2 regions of the Candidatus Symbiopectobacterium sp. NZEC135 genome follow, and region 2 is predicted to be linked to the other one. Evidence: predicted binding sites of a transcription regulator. Region 2 holds the regulator's gene; the other holds the start of a gene.
What was found. Region 2 encodes LexA, which represses DNA repair genes until DNA is damaged. Its sites were predicted from a motif close to TNCTGTATGTACATACAGNA; they were not measured.

Region 1 (10,606 bases), on a different contig from region 2:
GCTTCGTTGATCTGGTCCATCCGAATCATTTCACAGTCGGGCAGGATCTGTTTTTTCGCACAGAAATCAAGCATCTCCTGCGTTTCACGGATGCCGCCAATCAGCGATCCGGCGATGCGTCGGCGTCCGAGGATCAACGGCACCGTGGTCGGTTCTGCCAGCGGGCCAACTTGTCCCACCAACACCAGCGTGCCATCGACTTTCAACAGGGACATGTAGGGGTTAACGTCGTGCTTGACCGGAACGGTATCGATGATCAGATCGAAATGGGATTGTGCGGCCGCCATGGCGGCGCTGTCGCTGGAGACCAGCAACCGATCTGCCCCAAGCGATAACGCATCGGCTTCTTTGCTGTTGGTGCGACTCATTACCGTGACATCTGCGCCGAGACCTGCCGCCAGCTTGACGGCCATATGGCCTAAACCGCCCAGCCCAATGACGCCAACCCGGCTGCCGGGACCGACATTCCACGTGCGTAACGGAGAGTAGGTGGTAATGCCCGCGCACAGCAGTGGCGCGACATGCGCCAGCGTCAGAGTATCCGGTACGCGCAGCACAAACTCTTCACGCACCACTAAATGCTTGGCATAGCCACCGTAGGTGTTTTCTCCGGTGATGCGATCGGGCGCGTTATAGGTATCGGTTCTGCCGTTGGTGCAAAACTGCTCCTCACCCTGATGGCAATGGTCGCACTCTTGGCAACTGTCGACCAGACAGCCCACTGCAACCGCATCGCCCACGCGAAAACGGGTAACGTCTGGGCCGACGTGGGTGACGCGTCCAACTATCTCGTGGCCGGGCACGGCGGGGTACTGTGTCCACCCCCAGTCATTGCGTGCCGTATGTAAATCCGAGTGACACACGCCGCAGTATAAAATTTCCATAGCAACATCATTGGCGCGCAGGGCGCGGCGCTCAAAGGTGAACGGGGCAAGCGGCGTGCTGGGGCTCAGTGCGGCGTAACCGATGGTTTTCATGATTGGCTCTCTGTGTGGCGTATTGACGGTTTGCGTCGAAATAAAAAGGTGATGCGGCGTGTCATCAGCGTGTATCGCCGTGTTATGGCGGCGCGAAACGGTATGATATTGAGCGTATCGCATCGCGTAATCCGATACCAGATAGCAAAATATGCATACACCAATGAGTATAATTCATGAATCTCGATGCGATGCATGCGCTTTTCTTCTTATGCGCTGCCGTGGTGATGGTATTTCGCATACAAAGAAATAAATGGCTTACATCAGTCATGGATAGGGTGACGCAATAATCGTGCGGTATTTCCCCACACGTGGGTTGTGCGCGCCATTCTGGTAACGCTGGCCGTCTATTTTGCAACCGGTACGTCGGCGAACCGGGTGGTATACGCGGGGGACAACATGTTGCGCTTCATCGCCCAGGGCTGCTGAATACCTTGCCCGGCGAACCATATAGACCCTTTTCCCGAGGTATTTACGTGGTCAATAACCTGCATGAGCGTTGCGCTATTGGCCTGCGGTTGGTTGGTATCAAACAAATTAAGCTGGGCGGTGCCCTGGCTGTAAAAATCGCTCAGCATGACGCCGGCTTTCATGTAACGGTGTCCGTTGGTCCAGATACGATCGAGCGCCTGGGTGGCTATGCGAATAATGTCGCGCGTGTCGCTGGTGGGAATACTCACTTTGCCGGAAGCCTGATTGCCATAGAAGGTTTCACTACCAGCGTGTGGGCTGGTACGCAAAAACACGCTAACCTGACAGCAATATTGCCGTTCCTGCCGTAGTTTCTCGGCAGCGCGCTCAGCGTAGGCGCAGATAGCCTCATGCATGTCATTATAATCAGTGATGCGATAACCAAATGAACGGCTACAGACAATCTGCTGTTTTGTTGGTGCAAATTCATCCAGCTCGAGGCAAGGCTCGCCGCGCAATTCACGCACGGTGCGTTCCAGCACCACGTTAAAGTGCTTGCGAATCAGCCAGGTTGGGCTTTCCGCCAGGTTCAGTGCCGTTTCTATGCCCATCAGATTGAGTTTTTTACTGATGCGCCGACCCACGCCCCACACCTCGTTGACGGGCACCAGTGACAGCAATTTGCGCTGCCGATCGGTGTTCGACAAATCCACTACACCGCCTGTTTTTCTCCACACTTTGGCAGCATGATTTGCCAGCTTGGCCAACGTCTTGGTTTGTGCAATGCCGACGCCGACCGGCAGCCCGATCTCTTTATGCACTTTTTGTTGGATCTGTTGGCCTAACAGGGCAAGAGGGGTTGCGTTGCTGACGTCGGACAAATCCATAAAGGCCTCATCGATCGAATAGATTTCCAGCGTTGGCGTTAACTCAAACAACGTGGCCATAACGCGGTTACTCATGTCGGCATAGAGGGTGTAGTTAGAACTGAACACGGCGATTTGCGCATCGGGAAACGCTTTTTTCATCATGAAATAGGGCGCTGCCATTTTTATCCCCAGCGCTTTGGCCTCTCGTGAACGAGATATCACGCAACCGTCATTGTTGGATACCACCACCACTGGTTTTCCGCGCAGGTCCGGACGAAACAGGGTTTCACAGGAGGTATAGAAGTTATTGACGTCGATAAGGGCGAACATAGTGGGGATCTCTGTATGTGTGTTTATATACAGTATGTTTGTAGAGTAAAGCGATCAAGCGGTATTGCATGTGCTGCCAGCAATCCATTGATAGGGTGGGATAACTATTTTTATTCACTGCCGATATGGGCAAATGACACGGTGCTCCCTGATGGCCCCCGTGGGCAAAATCGATTAGCATGTCCGTAACTTTTTCGCCCTGTGCATTCACTGCTGCTGAGACGTTAACGGCCACGATGAGCAAACTGGATTACATAAAGCATTACCCATCAGAACTGATCGCGAGTGTTGATAGCTTGCTGCAATCTGGCAAGCTGGCTGCGGTCATTACACAAAAGTACCCCGTGCCGCATACGGTGACGAATGACAAACAGCTCTACGACTATGTTAACGGTATAAAAAATCGCTATCTGAAAAAGGAAAGTGCGCTTGCCAAAATTATTTATGACGGTGCGTTAAATCCCGTTAAAGGCACGCTCGGTACCAATACCTTTATCTCAAAAAATCATGGCGGGAAGTTAAAAGCCAAGAATGAAATCAAGATATCGACCCTGTTCAGGAATGCGCCTGAAGCCTTTTTGCGTATGATCGTGGTGCATGAACTGGCACACCTGCGTGAGAAGGACCACAACAAAGCTTTTTATCAGCTCTGTTGCCACATGGAGCCTGACTACCACCAGTACGAATTTGACATGCGTTTGTGGTTGATTTGCAGAGAAGAAGGGCTGATTTAACCGAATATCATGCGCCGAGCGATAGGCGCATTTCTCTTTTCCTTCCCGCTAGCGCATCGCCTTTACCGTAAAGGTGACCACGCCGAAGATCTCAAGCGCTTCCTCATGCTGAAAGTGTATCGGTGAATAGTCTGTATTATGCGGCACCAATTGCAGAGAAGGGCGGGTGCGCAACTCTTTAACGGTAAACTCGCCGTTCACGGCGGCCACAATGATATCACCGTGCTGTGCCGTCAATGCCCGATCAACCACCAGTAAGTCGCCGTCGCCAATGCCGGCATCAATCATTGAATCACCGCTGACGCGAATAAAGTAAGTGGCATTGGGGTGTTTGATCACCAGTTGATTGATGTCGAGTCTGTCTTCCACGTAGTCCTGCGCCGGGCTGGGGAAACCGCAGGGGACGTGTTCGATAAAAAAGGGCAACGAAGCAGCATTGACGCTGAGGCGTAGAGGCAGTACGGGCGTGGATAACAGCATGATGATTTTCTCTATATGTGTATATAAATACAGTATATATGCAATACCCATCGATCAAGCGGTTTTCTGATAGTTTCCTGTAATGGACTATTATACCGAGTGATTTACAGGCAAAGTTTGTGTGGTGACGCTTTCTCCAGTTTGATGTACTCGAAATACTAGCAATAAACGCTTTTCTACGGTGTCTATCGGTAACGGTTTGCAGGCATAGTCATTGATGTCAAAGGGTTATTGGTGTGATACAGGGTATTGAAAACTGGAGGATGAATTTTGTTGCTGCTAACCTTTGTCCATGAACGTGTCTTTTAGCGGACATATTACAGCCGCGATCGTCCGTTGAATTCGGGGAGCAGCGTGGTGTGTTTAGGAAAAACGGTGATACGTGAGAAGCGCCTTGTCTGGTATCTTACCTACTGTTATGCCTTTCCCTGATGATGGGAAGATTGAAACACCTATTTTTTCTAAGAGTCTGGGTCTTATGCTGTCTACATTGATTTACCGAAGCCGTGCAAGCCGAATCTTTGATCCGTCGCTGCTCGATGCACTCGTGGCGCAGTCTCAGGCGCGTAATATGACGCTGCAACTGACCGGCATTCTGATCTTTGATGGCAGTCATTTTCTTCAGATTTTAGAAGGTGACCCCGAAGCCGTGAATCAGGTGTATGACACAATCTGCAACGATCCTCGCCATGACGGTGTGATTGAGTTGATGCGTGATTATGCGGCGAAGCGCCGTTTTATCAATATGGGCATGGCGCTGTTTGATTTACGCCATGACAAGCCTGGTGCCGTGCTGCGAGCGGTGATAAAAACTGGCGCGCTGCGTTATAATCTGGTGAGTGATGACCGGGTTTATAAATTTATTCGTACCTTTGTTGAAGGTCGTTGGAAGAAACAACTGGCCTACAGCACTGAACCTGAATCCTGGGGCTTCTTGGCAGAGGCGCCGCCGTTTGCCACTCCGCCAGAACAGTCGTTTTTGGGGCAACCTTGCCAGTTCGCGTTGCAACCCATTGTTGAGCCGCTGCGTGGGCAAATCAGCTCGTTTGAAGCGCTGATCCGTGGTCCGAACGGTGAATCACCGCTGGATTATTTCGCGTCGATTCCGCCCGACAAACTGCATGAAACCGATCTTTCCTCCAAAGCGTGGGCGCTGGCGCTGGCGAAAAATATCAATATTGGCAGCCATAAAATTTCTATTAACCTGCTGCCGATGTCGCTGGTCAAGGTGCCGAATGCCGTTGATATTTTACTGGAGCAGATCGACCGCAATGGCCTGGTGCCTGAACAGGTCATCGTTGAAGTGACGGAGGATGAAGTCATTTCCAGTTTCGACGCCTTTTCCTCTGCTATCCAGCAATTACGTTCGGCAGGGATTGGTGTGGCTATCGATGACTTTGGTGCAGGTTTTGCCGGGCTATCGCTGCTCGCGAAGTTTCAGCCCGGCAAAATCAAAATTGATCGCAGCATCGTAACGGATATTCATGCACATGGGCCCAAACAGGCGATTGTTCAAGCCATTGTTAAATGTTGCGCGGAGTTGGAGATCAGTGTCGTTGCTGAAGGGGTGGAAACGGTGGAAGAGTGGTGCTGGTTAGAAGCAGCAGGCATTAGGCGTTTTCAGGGATTCCTTTTTGCCAAGCCCAAACTCAATGGTGCACCGGCTATTTATTGGCCGCACCGGCGGGGCTAGGTGTCGTGTCTCTAGATATTATTCCCGTACCAGTCGGGTGATCGCTAGCAGAATTTTTTCCCGACTCATGGGGTGGCGATTAAAAAAGTTATGAATGGTATACCCCTCAATTAACACATCCAGCGTCCATGCTGTTTCCTCGTTAAAATGGCGGTGTAATGCAGTCCTGCTGCGTGACATCCACTCTTGCAACAGCGCGCGGTAGGTTTCCTGGCGCGAAGCCAGTGCATAGAGTTCAAAGCTTAACGTCAGGTGGTTTGGCGTTGCCCAGATATTCCCGCAAATCAGATCCGCGACGGCTTCACAGGCTCCGTCGATCTCTTTTGCTTGTGCCAGACGCTGATGGAAAGCGTGAGAAATTTCGTCAATCATAAAGGTAAACGCGTCAATCAGCAGCGCATCAATGCTTTTATAGCGATAGGTTAAGGTGCCCAAAGAGAGCTGCGCCCGCGCCGCCACCCGGCGATATGTAGTACCGCGTACACCGTGTTCAAGGATGACGTCTAACGCGGCTTGCGCGATCCTGGTGGCTGTATCTGTTACGATATCTGTCCGATCGCACGAGGCGGTCATCTTTTGCTCCTTATTCTCCATTGCTGCTGCGCTGGACTCCACGGCATTCTAAGCTATTCGCTACCTTGAGGCGATAAACCCTGTTGTTAACGCTCAGATTTTTATGTCGGGTTATTGCACTTAATGCGTCGTTTTATCCGTTATTGCAGTCTGTGATATTCATCAAACTTATAAGTGAAAATTTTTTCATTTTAGTTAAATGATTAACAATCATTATCTTATGGTGATTTTAACTTTTTAAATGATATCTTATGAGATTTTATTCATAGATGGTACTGTTGCCGCGCTGAGTAAGCCCTTATTCTGAACCGGTAATCCAATCTTGAAAGCCAAGACCCGAGAATGTCTTGGTATTTGAGAGAGTGGTGTTGGGATCGGTCAAAGGAGTGGATTTTGAATAATGCGATTGCATTTTATACCAATAAGAAAGTGGTATTTTTACTGGCGACACTCTGTTGCCTGCTGTGGGGAAGTTCTTATCCGGCGATAAAAAATGGTTATGCGCTTTTTCATATCGCTGATGGCGATATTCCGGGGAAACTGCTATTTGCCGGTTACCGCTTTGCGATTGCAGGCATCTTGTTGCTGTTGCTGGCAAAAGTACGCGGGTGTTCTCTGACGCAGCTACTGCCGGGCCAACCGAAACAGTTGGTGATCCTGGGTTTAAGCCAGACCGCCGTGCAATACACGCTATTTTATATAGGTCTGGCTCACACCACCGGGGTTAACGGGTCGATCATGAATGCCACCCAGACATTTTTCAGCGTGCTGTTGGCGCATTATTTGTACAACAATGACAAATTAAGCATCAATAAAAGCGTTGGCTGTCTGGTAGGGTTTATCGGTGTCGCCATCGTGAATATTAACGGACTGGGTGATTTCACGTTTACGCTGATGGGTGACGGTTTCATCGTGATTTCGGCATTTTTAATCTCTGCGGCAAGCATTTACGGTAAACGCATTTCTGCTGCCATGGATGCAACTATGATGACAGGCTACCAATTAACCCTTGGTGGCGTCGTTATGATTGTGGCGGGTTATCTGTTGGGCGGTAATATTCGTATCGAAAGCGGCACGGCCTGCATGGTATTGCTTTATCTGGTGTTGATTTCGTCGGTGAGTTTTGCTTTGTGGAGCCAACTGCTGAAATACAACAAAGTGGGGGTGCTTGCGCCGTTTAACTTCCTGATCCCGGTTGCTGGCGTGCTGCTCTCCGCACTGTTTTTGGGCGAGAAAATGCTGGAATGGCGCTACGCCATTGCGCTGGTGCTGGTGTGTGTTGGTATCGGAATGGTCAATCGTCAGGCATGGAAGCCGTCATCGACATAAACATTGCTCAGTTTTCCGTTGGTGCCAGGCAAAAAGGCACCAACGGTGAGGTTAAAACGCACCACGCGTCAGGCCGGATGCTTCACCGGGGTCTTTTTCTCACTGGCTGCAGAGGTGCAGAAAAACGCCAGGATCACCATGCACAATACCGGCAGCATGGCGATGCGCAGCCCGGCATGTTCGCCAATAAAGCCCAGTGCTGGCGGCCCGACCAGAAAAGCGATGTAGCCGAGAATGGCTGCAAGGGTGACGCGCACCGAGCGGTTTTCACCCGTAGCACCTGCGGCAGAAATGGTGAGCGGAAAGCCCAACGATGCGCCAATTCCCCATAGGATAACCGCGAGGGCGGCAAGCCACTGTGCGTGCGTTACAATAATCAGCCCCAACCCCACGGCGGCTGAAATCGCGCTGAATTTGAGAATAGCAGTACGGCCAAATTGGTTGACGATGTAACTGCCTGCAAAACGCCCGGCGGTCATACCCGCGGCGAACCCGACAAAGAACAGAGAGCCTGATGTATGGCTGAAACCATGCGCATCGATCATCAACAACGGCAGCCAGTCATTGGCAGAGCCTTCCGCCAGCGCCATCGCTAAAATCACTACGCCCAGCAGCATTAGACGCGTGTCTTTCAGTTCATGAATCACCTGCGCTTTATAGCTGCGATGCTCACTGTGTTGCTCTGCTACGAGGGCGCTTGCCCACGGCATATGAGTAAATTGCACTGCAAGCGTCAGTGCAGTCAGGCTGATGATGATGCCAAAATGGAGGTTGATACTGATGTTCAGTGCGGTCATCCCCATGCCGATCAGTGCGCCAACCAGCGTGCCCAGGCTGAAAAAGCCGTGCAGTGTGGTCATGATGACCTGATTGATATGCTGTTCAAATGCGGCACCTTCAATATTTAAGGCAATATCAATCATGCCCAGCCCCATGCCAAACAGCGCCAGCGCACAAAACGCTACAGGTTGATTTGCCAGTAAAAGCGCTACGGCCAGCAGCAGGAAACCGATAGCCAGCAGCATAAAACCCGCTAGCGCTACGCGGCGGATGCCGTACTTGTTGATAAGCTTACCTGACCAGAGGATTCCCACCATAGAACCGCAGGAAAAACCAAACAAAATCAATCCGAAAACCTCAGTAGACGCATGCAGCGTGTCTCGAATCAACGGCGTTCGGGTGATCCAAGAACTCCAGGCGAAGCCAGGTAAAAACATCAGCGAAAATAACGCCATTTTCTGGCGCAGAACGGATGAAGACATAACAATCAACCTTACTCACATTATCGGGTTGCACAACTTGTATCGCAGTCAGTGTGATTATTGACCGGGAATGAATATTCACCACCAAGAATTGTTTCTTGTGTGTCGTACATTTGTACGAGTGAGTGTTGCATATCCTTCTGCGATTGTCAGCTATCAGGTCTTTTTATTTGTTATGCCATGAGGTGAAAACATGTGAGTGCGACAAGAGCTGCGCGCGCCCACGTGATGGAAAAAATGCAGGCGGACAGCCTCGCCAGCGTGGTCAACAAATTCTATAAAACCGCGCCGGCATAGCCGTAAGGTTAACCGTCTGCGCCGGGCTATCAGTTGTAGGTTACCGCCACATTGGCGGAGGCAGTAACCGGGCCGGTAGGCAATGTGGCTCCACCTGAGCACAACCGCCAGGTAATTTGGTTGGCATACGTTTGGTTGAGCTCGCTGGCGCCAAGCACACCAACGTTGATGTCAGCGTAATTAAAACTGACGCCAGTAGTGGCATCACAAGTGCCGCTGCCGGTAACGCCGTTACCGATCTCTCCCGTGATATACCCTCCTCCTTGGTCTAATGCCAACCGTGCAGTGTTGTTGTTATACAACTTGCCACTGAATTGCACGTTGATATTGGTATCGATGGTGTCAGGTGCATCCTGATTACAAGTAACAGTGAGCGGAGCTGTGAGGTTAGCCAACTCAGCGAATTGTGTGATATTGCGCGCAGCGGTGCCGAAGTTGACACTGGTGGTGGTGGCGATTGAGCAGGCGATAGCAGTCACTCGTAGAGTGGTAAAAGGGAATATATTCCGTGTAATACTGTCATTACTCACGAAGGAAGCAGCATACATTGGCGGGAGTGTATAATTACCGGTCTGTTGCGTGCCGTCGGTTACTATTGCCCAGGTTCCATTCATTGATAGATTCTGCTGAAGATTAGGATTAATGTTAGAAAAATTTAAGCACCATGCGCGGCCTGCTGGCGCAACACCATTTCCACCCGCACCTCCCGTTATTGTTCCTTGGGTGCCTTGCAGCCCAATAGTTCCGCTCATTGTGTGGTAAATTAAACCGGTGCCTGTATAGGTGTTTACACGAAAATCTGCATTTGGGGCTAACCCAATACCTGGCGCAATAGGCAGCACCTCTATCCCATTAATGGTCGTGAGATCTGTCGTTCTTATACACTCTGTTGTTACGTTGGTTACGGATGCAGCCCCTCCTGTTGTTGGTATATTTGTTGGCGCGCTCATGAACAGGGTTCCTGATGCAGTAAAATTCGCCCCCTGCCACACCACGCCTGATCCTTTGCCAATCGTCAGCGTATTGGCCTGCAAAGCCTGAGAGGCAAACAACACCAACCACGCGGCGATGTCGGCCGTTTTCCTGATAGCCATAACGTGGCTCATGTCTCACCTCATTCGCAGCGTACGGTCAGTGACCGTATCGGGTTAGTCGACGTGGGGTTGGGCAGTTTGCTGAGATCAAATTTTGCCCGGCACTGTTGCTGTTGTTCTCGTCCCCAATTAACGTTCAGCGTGCCGCGCTCCGGCAAACCGCTCATATAGACCTGGCCGTCATCGCCGACAATGCCGGTATTGATGTCATCGTTCTGCGTGCCATCTACCGCAGCGAGTGCACCAAAGGGCACGCTGCCAGTGGGCAACTGCAATGTGATCAACGCCTGATAACCGATGCGGGTGGCGAAGTTGGCTAACACCACCGCCCCTTTGGTGGGGTAAAGGTTCAGGCTGGACTGGGTGATATCCACGTCATCCGGCAACGTTGCCGGGTTAAGATCGATACTGTTGCGCTGGTAGTTCGACATGTAGGGCACCAGCGCATAGCCGCGGCTGTCGGTCTGCACGTTGCCTTGCATAATGCTGACGCCGCCCGCGCCGGGGGCGCTGACCAATGCCGCAGAACTGCCTATCATCTGGCCCAGCGTCACCCC
Region 2 (6,450 bases):
CTCCAGCAAACGACCTGTACGCGAACGCCCCCCTTCCATAAAGTACTCAACGGAGTAGCCGCGTGAGAACAGCTCGCCGAGATATTCGCGGAAAATGGTGGAGTAGAGCTTGTTGCCTTTGAAGGTCCGGCGAATAAAGAACGCACCCAGACGGCGGAAAATCGGGCCTGCTGGCCAGAAATTCAGGTTGATACCGGCTGCGATATGGGGAGGAACCAGACCTTGATGATACAGGACATAGGAGAGCAGCAGGTAGTCCATGTGACTACGGTGGCAAGGCACGTAAACCAGTTCATGGCCGTCCTGTGCCAACTGACGCACGCGCTCGGCATTATGTACGTTAATGCCTTGATACAGACGGTTCCAAGTCCAGCTCAGAATGCGATCGGAAAGCCGCACGGCTTCATAAGAGAAGTCCGCTGCGATCTCTTCCATCAGGGCGATGGCATTCTGTTGCGCTTTCTCATGGGAAATTTTCTTGCTGCGCGCCTCATCTTCAACCGCTTTCTTGATGGCCTTGGAGTCCAGCAGCTTATGAAATAATTCCTGACGTACCGGCAAACGCGGACCAACGGCGGCCAGACGCTGACGAGCAAAGTGCATACGGGCGACACGCGCCAGTTTGTGCGCTATGGTTTTGTCAGTGCCGTGTTCGGTTGCCATGTGGCGCAGCGACACGATGCTGGAGAAGCGCACGAAGCTGTCGCGACCCAGCCAGATCACCGCAAAGAACTTCTCAATGCCGTTCAACAGACGCAGATGTGGTGTCGCGCCGTGTTGTCCTTCACGGCCTGGGGAGCGGCCAAACATGACAGAAACCGGCACCATCTGTACATCGAGATAGGGATTGTTGCGGTGCAGATCCAGATAATCGTGGAACAGTTTGACGGATTCCTGCTTGGGCGTGTAATAGCGGAATACGCGCGGACCATCGTTAATAAACACGTGGCTGGGCAGTGAGATACCGTCAATTTCAGTGGGTTCCAGCGGATCGGGCAGTTCTAACGCTTGGCATTTTGCGCGCAGCGTCAGTAAATCCGCCTGTGAGTTATAGGGCAGCACATAAAGAATGGGGCGAGAAGGATCTAGCCCTAACTCCGCCACGGGATCGTTAGGAATTATCTTGCTTTTCACTAACAATTTAAGTGGGAAATTCAGTAATTTATAGTAAATTTTACGCCAGCCGGACATAACAACCAGAAGCCTCTTGAGTAGCAATGCGCCGCAAGGATACCAGAAAGTACACGGGAGATCTGTGGTGTGAGACAACGGTGTTACGGGAAAATTGCAAAAAATCTCTGATAAACGGATGAAAAAACATGAATAAGGCTACCGGGATAACGCGGATTATCAAGGCAACGGGATACTCTCTCAAAGGGCTGAAACAGGCATGGCAGCACGAAGCCGCATTTCGGCAAGAACTGATGCTGCTGGTCGTGGCAGTGCTGGTTGCGTGTTGGCTCCCCGTGTCACTGTTGGAGCGCCTAGTGCTGATTGGCGTGGTGGTGGTGGTGGTGCTGATGGAGTTAGTCAACAGCGCAATCGAGGCCGTCGTCGATCGCGTGGGGATGGAGCACCATGAACTCTCTGGGCGCGCTAAAGATATCGGTTCGGCGGCGGTGTTTGTGGCCTTGGCCTTTGCCGCCGTTGTCTGGGTGAGCATTCTCTGGCCGCTCGTGCTGGGGTGATTTCAGCGTGATTTTGAGGCAAAGCGCATAAAAACACAGGTATTTGCCTCTCTGTGATTCCCAAGCCGCGATGACCTGTATATACTCACAGATAAACTGTATAAACAACCAGGGGGCGGAATGAAAGCATTAACAACCAGACAGCAGCAGGTCTATGATCTGATTCGCGATCATATTGCGCAGTCCGGCATGCCGCCAACGCGTGCCGAGATCGCCCAGCAACTGGGTTTCCGCTCACCCAACGCGGCGGAAGAGCATTTGAAGGCGCTGGCACGTAAAGGCGTGATTGAAATTGTCTCTGGCGCATCGCGCGGTATCCGTCTGCTGATGGAAGATGAAAATGTTGGCCTGCCGCTGATTGGTCGTGTTGCTGCGGGTGAACCGCTGCTGGCGCAAGAACACATCGAGTGCCACTATCAGGTCGATCCGGCCATGTTCAAACCGCACGCAGACTTTCTGCTGCGCGTCAGCGGTATGTCGATGAAAGATATCGGGATACTGGACGGTGATTTGCTTGCCGTGCATAAAACGCAAGAGGTGCGTAACGGGCAGGTCGTGGTGGCACGTATTGAAGATGAAGTAACGGTTAAGCGCTTAAAGCGTCAGGGTAATACCGTGCAGCTTCTGGCGGAGAATGAAGCTTTTGCTCCCATCGTGGTTGATTTACGCGAGCAGAGTTTCACTATTGAAGGGCTGGCCGTCGGTGTTATCCGCAACGGTGAGTGGAGCTAAACACCGTTAGCCGACAGGGCGTTTCTTTTTGGGAAAGCCTTGTCGATGACGTGATGCGCCCTCAGCTCAGCGGCCGGGTTTCGCATTTTTGATGGGCACCGTATGGTCGTGATGACAGTGTCCATGTTCACGGCAATCAGCCACTTCCTGACAGGCTTCGCACAGGCCGTGTGCCTCGACTACGCTGTGACGCAGCGTGAAATTGGCGCTTTGTGCCAACTGCTGAAGAATGGCTTCAATGCCTTCCGTCTGACGTTCCGTCACTTGCCCGCAGCGATCGCAAATAAACAGCGCTGAAGTATGGCTATGTTCTTCAATGTGGTGACACATGACATAGCTGTTGGTCGATTCCACACGATGGATAAACCCTTGCTCCAGCAGAAAATCCAGAGCGCGGTATACGGTAGGGGGTTTGGCTTGCGGTTCTGAGGCACGCAGCAGATCCAACAGATCGTAAGCACTGATCGCGCCGTGTTGTTGAGCCATCAGCCGAAGCACTTCGAGTCGCTGTGGCGTAAGGCGCACGTTGCGCTGTTGGCAAATACTTTCCGCCTGGGCAAGGAGTTTGTCTTGGTCGCTTGAATCCATTGGCCTGATCCTACCGCATGATGATGAACATGTTGCCCATCTTACCATGTAAGGCGCGGATCGCGCTGTGATAATCCATCAGCAGGTCGAATGTGCCTCAGGCAACCAGATCGATAAGCAGCGCGCGCAGCGGGGCTTTGGCGCGGATAGTCAGCTGTTTTTCCTGCTGAATGAAGGCGCCATCTCCACACTGTAACATCGTTGCGTTCTCTTGCGGCGTCATGGCTTCCATCGCACCGTGAACCACCTGAAAATAAGCGCGGTTGCCGTTGAGTGCAAACGTATGCTGTTCACCTTCGTTCAATTGCAGATGGTGTACCCAGACCTGCTGGCGAAGTTGCAGGCTGCCGTTTTCACCTTCCGGTGAGGCGAGCAGTTTGACCTTGGCATCGCACAGAGCAAGTCGTTGCAGGGCGCTGTTTTCCCGTGAAGGACAGGCATTGAACCACAGTTGCAAACGCGTTAGCGGCGTTGTGTCGCTGATGCTGTGCTCGCTGTAGCTTACCGCAGGCTGTGCGGCCAATAACAGAACGTCGCCTGCTTTTGCCCGGATATGACCCCCGTTGCTGTCGCGATATTCCGCTTCACCTTGCAACAGAATATTTAAAATATCGACTTGCGGGTAGGTGCGCGGCTGAAATGCTGAGCCTGGCTTGAGGACTTCCTGATTCAACACGCGCAGTGACGCAAAGCCTAACAGCTCAGGATCGAAATAATGGCCGAAAGAGAAGGTGTAGCGCGCTTGCAGCCAGCCGTAGTCAGCTTGACCGCACTGTTCCGCTGTTCTGCATATGATCATGGTTCTGTACCTCAAAAATTATACTAAACAGATAGTAATTGTGTGGACGTTGGATTGTTAGCTAGTTAATCTGGTGGGTATATTCAAAATTCCTGAATGAGTGAGTAAATGGCAAAAGAACGGGCATTAACGCTGGAAGCGCTGCGAGTGATGGACGCCATCGATCGCCGTGGCAGCTTTGCGGCGGCGGCTGATGAGCTGGGGCGCGTGCCGTCGGCGCTGAGCTATACCATGCAGAAGCTGGAAGAAGAGCTCGACGTCGTGCTTTTTGATCGCTCAGGTCACCGCACTAAATTTACTAACGTGGGGCGTATGTTGCTTGAGCGGGGGCGAATCCTGCTCGAAGCCGCCGATAAACTGACCACCGATGCGGAAGCGCTGGCGCGCGGCTGGGAAACCCATATCACTATCGTCGTTGAAGCGCTGATCCCGACCGAGAAACTGTTTCCTCTGCTGGATAAGCTGGCGCAGAAAGCCAATACCCAGGTGTCATTGCTGACTGAAGTGCTGGCTGGTGCCTGGGAGCGTTTGGAACAGGGGCGGGCCGATATCGTGATTGCGCCTGATATGCACTTTCGCGCCTCTTCCGAAGTGAACACGCGCAAGCTGTACACCATGAACAACGTTTACGTCGCCAGCCCGGATCACCCTATTCACCAAGAGCCTGAACCGCTGTCGGATGTAACGCGCATAAAATATCGCGGGATTGCCGTGGCGGATACCGCGCGTGAACGCCCGGTATTGACCGTGCAACTGTTGGATAAGCAGCAGCGTTTAACGGTGAGTTCTATTGATGATAAACGCCGCGCGCTGCTGGCGGGATTGGGCGTGGCGACCATGCCTTACCCCATGGTCGCCAGAGATATTGCCGAGGGGCGCTTGCGGGTCGTCAGCCCGGAATATTCCATGGAGAGCCAGATTATCATGGCGTGGCGTCGTGACAGCATGGGCGAGGCAAAATCCTGGTTCTTGCGCGAATTGCCCAAAGTGCTGAACCAGGCGTGATGTGATGCTCAGGCCTATCGTTTGTTGATTACACCGTCTGTCCATTAAATCTGTCGCGCCCGTGCGGTGCGCTCAGATCGTTTTCTGGCCCGATGGAAATAATGCCATGCGGATTGATCGTACCGTGGCTGCGGTAGTAGTGATGGCGGATATGCGGGATGTTGACGGTATCTGCAATGCCGGGAATTTGGTAAATATCCCGCAGGAAACCGAACAGATTCGGGTAGTCTGCCAGCCGACGCTTGTCACACTTGAAATGGGTATGATAAACCGGATCGAAACGCAGTAACGTGGTCCACAAACGAATATCCGCTTCAGTCAATGCGTTGCCTGTCAGGTAACGCTGCTGTCCCAGACGGACTTCCAGCGAATCCAATGCCTCGAATACGCCATTGACCGCTTCATCATAGGCGTCTTGCGAGGTCGCAAATCCCGCCTTATACACGCCGTTATTGATGGTGGGGTAAATCCACGCATTTAACGTATCAATCTGCGTGCGCAGCGCCTCCGGGTAGTAATCGCCGGGCGTTGCGCCAATGCCATCAAACGCCGCATTGAACATGCGGATAATATCGGCGGATTCATTGCTGACGATGGTGTGGCGCGTTTTATCCCACAGTACCGGAACGGTAACGCGCCCGCTGTAATCGGCGTTGGCATGCAGGTAAAGTTGGTAGAGAAATTCGTGCTGGTAGAGTGAGTCACCAGTGGTGTAAGGAAAATCGATGCCGAAAGTCCAGCCCTGATCCAACATCAACGGATGCACCACGGACACACCGATGTACTCCTGTAACCCTTTAAGCTGACGCATGATCAAGGTGCGGTGCGCCCAGGGGCAGGCGAGCGAAACATAGAGGTGGTAGCGATGGGGTTGGGCCTCGAAGCCTCCTTCGCCCGTGACGCCCGGCGCGCCATCCGGGGTTATCCAGTGGCGAAACTGTGCAGTGGTACGCTTGAAGTGCCCACCTGTCTTGCTGGTGTCATACCAGGTATCGTGCCATACGCCATCGATTAGTTGTCCCATGGGTCCTCCATCATCAATGTAAAAACCAGGGCGCAGAGTACTGCGCCGCTGGTGCGAGGGTTATGCCTGGTGTTGGCATCAAACTACGTTGGTATAAAACTACGTTGGTATAAAACTACGTTGGTATAAAACTACGTTGGTATAAAACTACGTTGGTATAAAACTACTTTGGTATAAAACTACGGTGTTACCACTTTTTATTCAAAAGACGGTCGATGCTGAAAGCGCCAGGGCCCGTTACAGCCAGCAGCAGATAGCCGCCTGCGATGGTCAGGTTTTTCAGGAACATCAACTGGTTTACACCTTCGGCAAAGTTGGTGTGAAACAGCAGGGCGGTCAGCAGTGTGAATCCCGCCGTGAAAAGGGCGACAGTGCGAGTCAGAAGACCGAACAGCACCGCCAAGCCACCGCCCAGCTCCAGCAGAATGGTCAGCGGCAGCAGAAACGTCGGAACGCCCATGGCCTGCATGTATTGCGCGGTGCCCGCATAGGCATCACCCAGTTTGCCGTAACCTGCCACGATGAACAGGATTGGCATAAAGATGCGAGCGATAAGCAGCGCAGTATTTTCTAAATTTTTCATCATTTGTCTCCAAGGAAAAGGGGGGCTGGCA

Region 1: a site for LexA is predicted at 3,817-3,836, ahead of umuD (translesion error-prone DNA polymerase V autoproteolytic subunit). Genes of this name have one in related genera too.

What each region holds. Positions count from the first base shown of each region.
Region 1 is NZ_JAGFPF010000003.1:2,379-12,984, reverse strand. It holds gene J5224_RS02650 (NAD(P)-dependent alcohol dehydrogenase) at 1-977, opposite strand, end outside; gene umuC (translesion error-prone DNA polymerase V subunit UmuC) at 1,325-2,587, opposite strand; gene J5224_RS02640 (M48 family metallopeptidase) at 2,824-3,321, shown strand; gene umuD (translesion error-prone DNA polymerase V autoproteolytic subunit) at 3,370-3,801, opposite strand; gene J5224_RS02630 (diguanylate phosphodiesterase) at 4,280-5,494, shown strand; gene J5224_RS02625 (TetR/AcrR family transcriptional regulator) at 5,513-6,067, opposite strand; gene J5224_RS02620 (DMT family transporter) at 6,461-7,396, shown strand; gene J5224_RS02615 (MFS transporter) at 7,465-8,658, opposite strand; gene J5224_RS02610 (hypothetical protein) at 8,985-10,061, opposite strand; gene J5224_RS02605 (fimbria/pilus outer membrane usher protein) at 10,070-10,606, opposite strand, start outside.
Region 2 is NZ_JAGFPF010000047.1:252-6,701, forward strand. It holds partial or broken gene plsB (glycerol-3-phosphate 1-O-acyltransferase PlsB) at 1-1,191, opposite strand, end outside; gene J5224_RS18280 (diacylglycerol kinase) at 1,320-1,688, shown strand; gene lexA (transcriptional repressor LexA) at 1,809-2,420, shown strand; gene zur (zinc uptake transcriptional repressor Zur) at 2,487-3,008, opposite strand; gene J5224_RS18295 (pirin family protein) at 3,106-3,807, opposite strand; gene J5224_RS18300 (LysR family transcriptional regulator) at 3,916-4,812, shown strand; gene J5224_RS18305 (glutathione S-transferase family protein) at 4,841-5,836, opposite strand; gene J5224_RS18310 (DoxX family protein) at 6,024-6,419, opposite strand.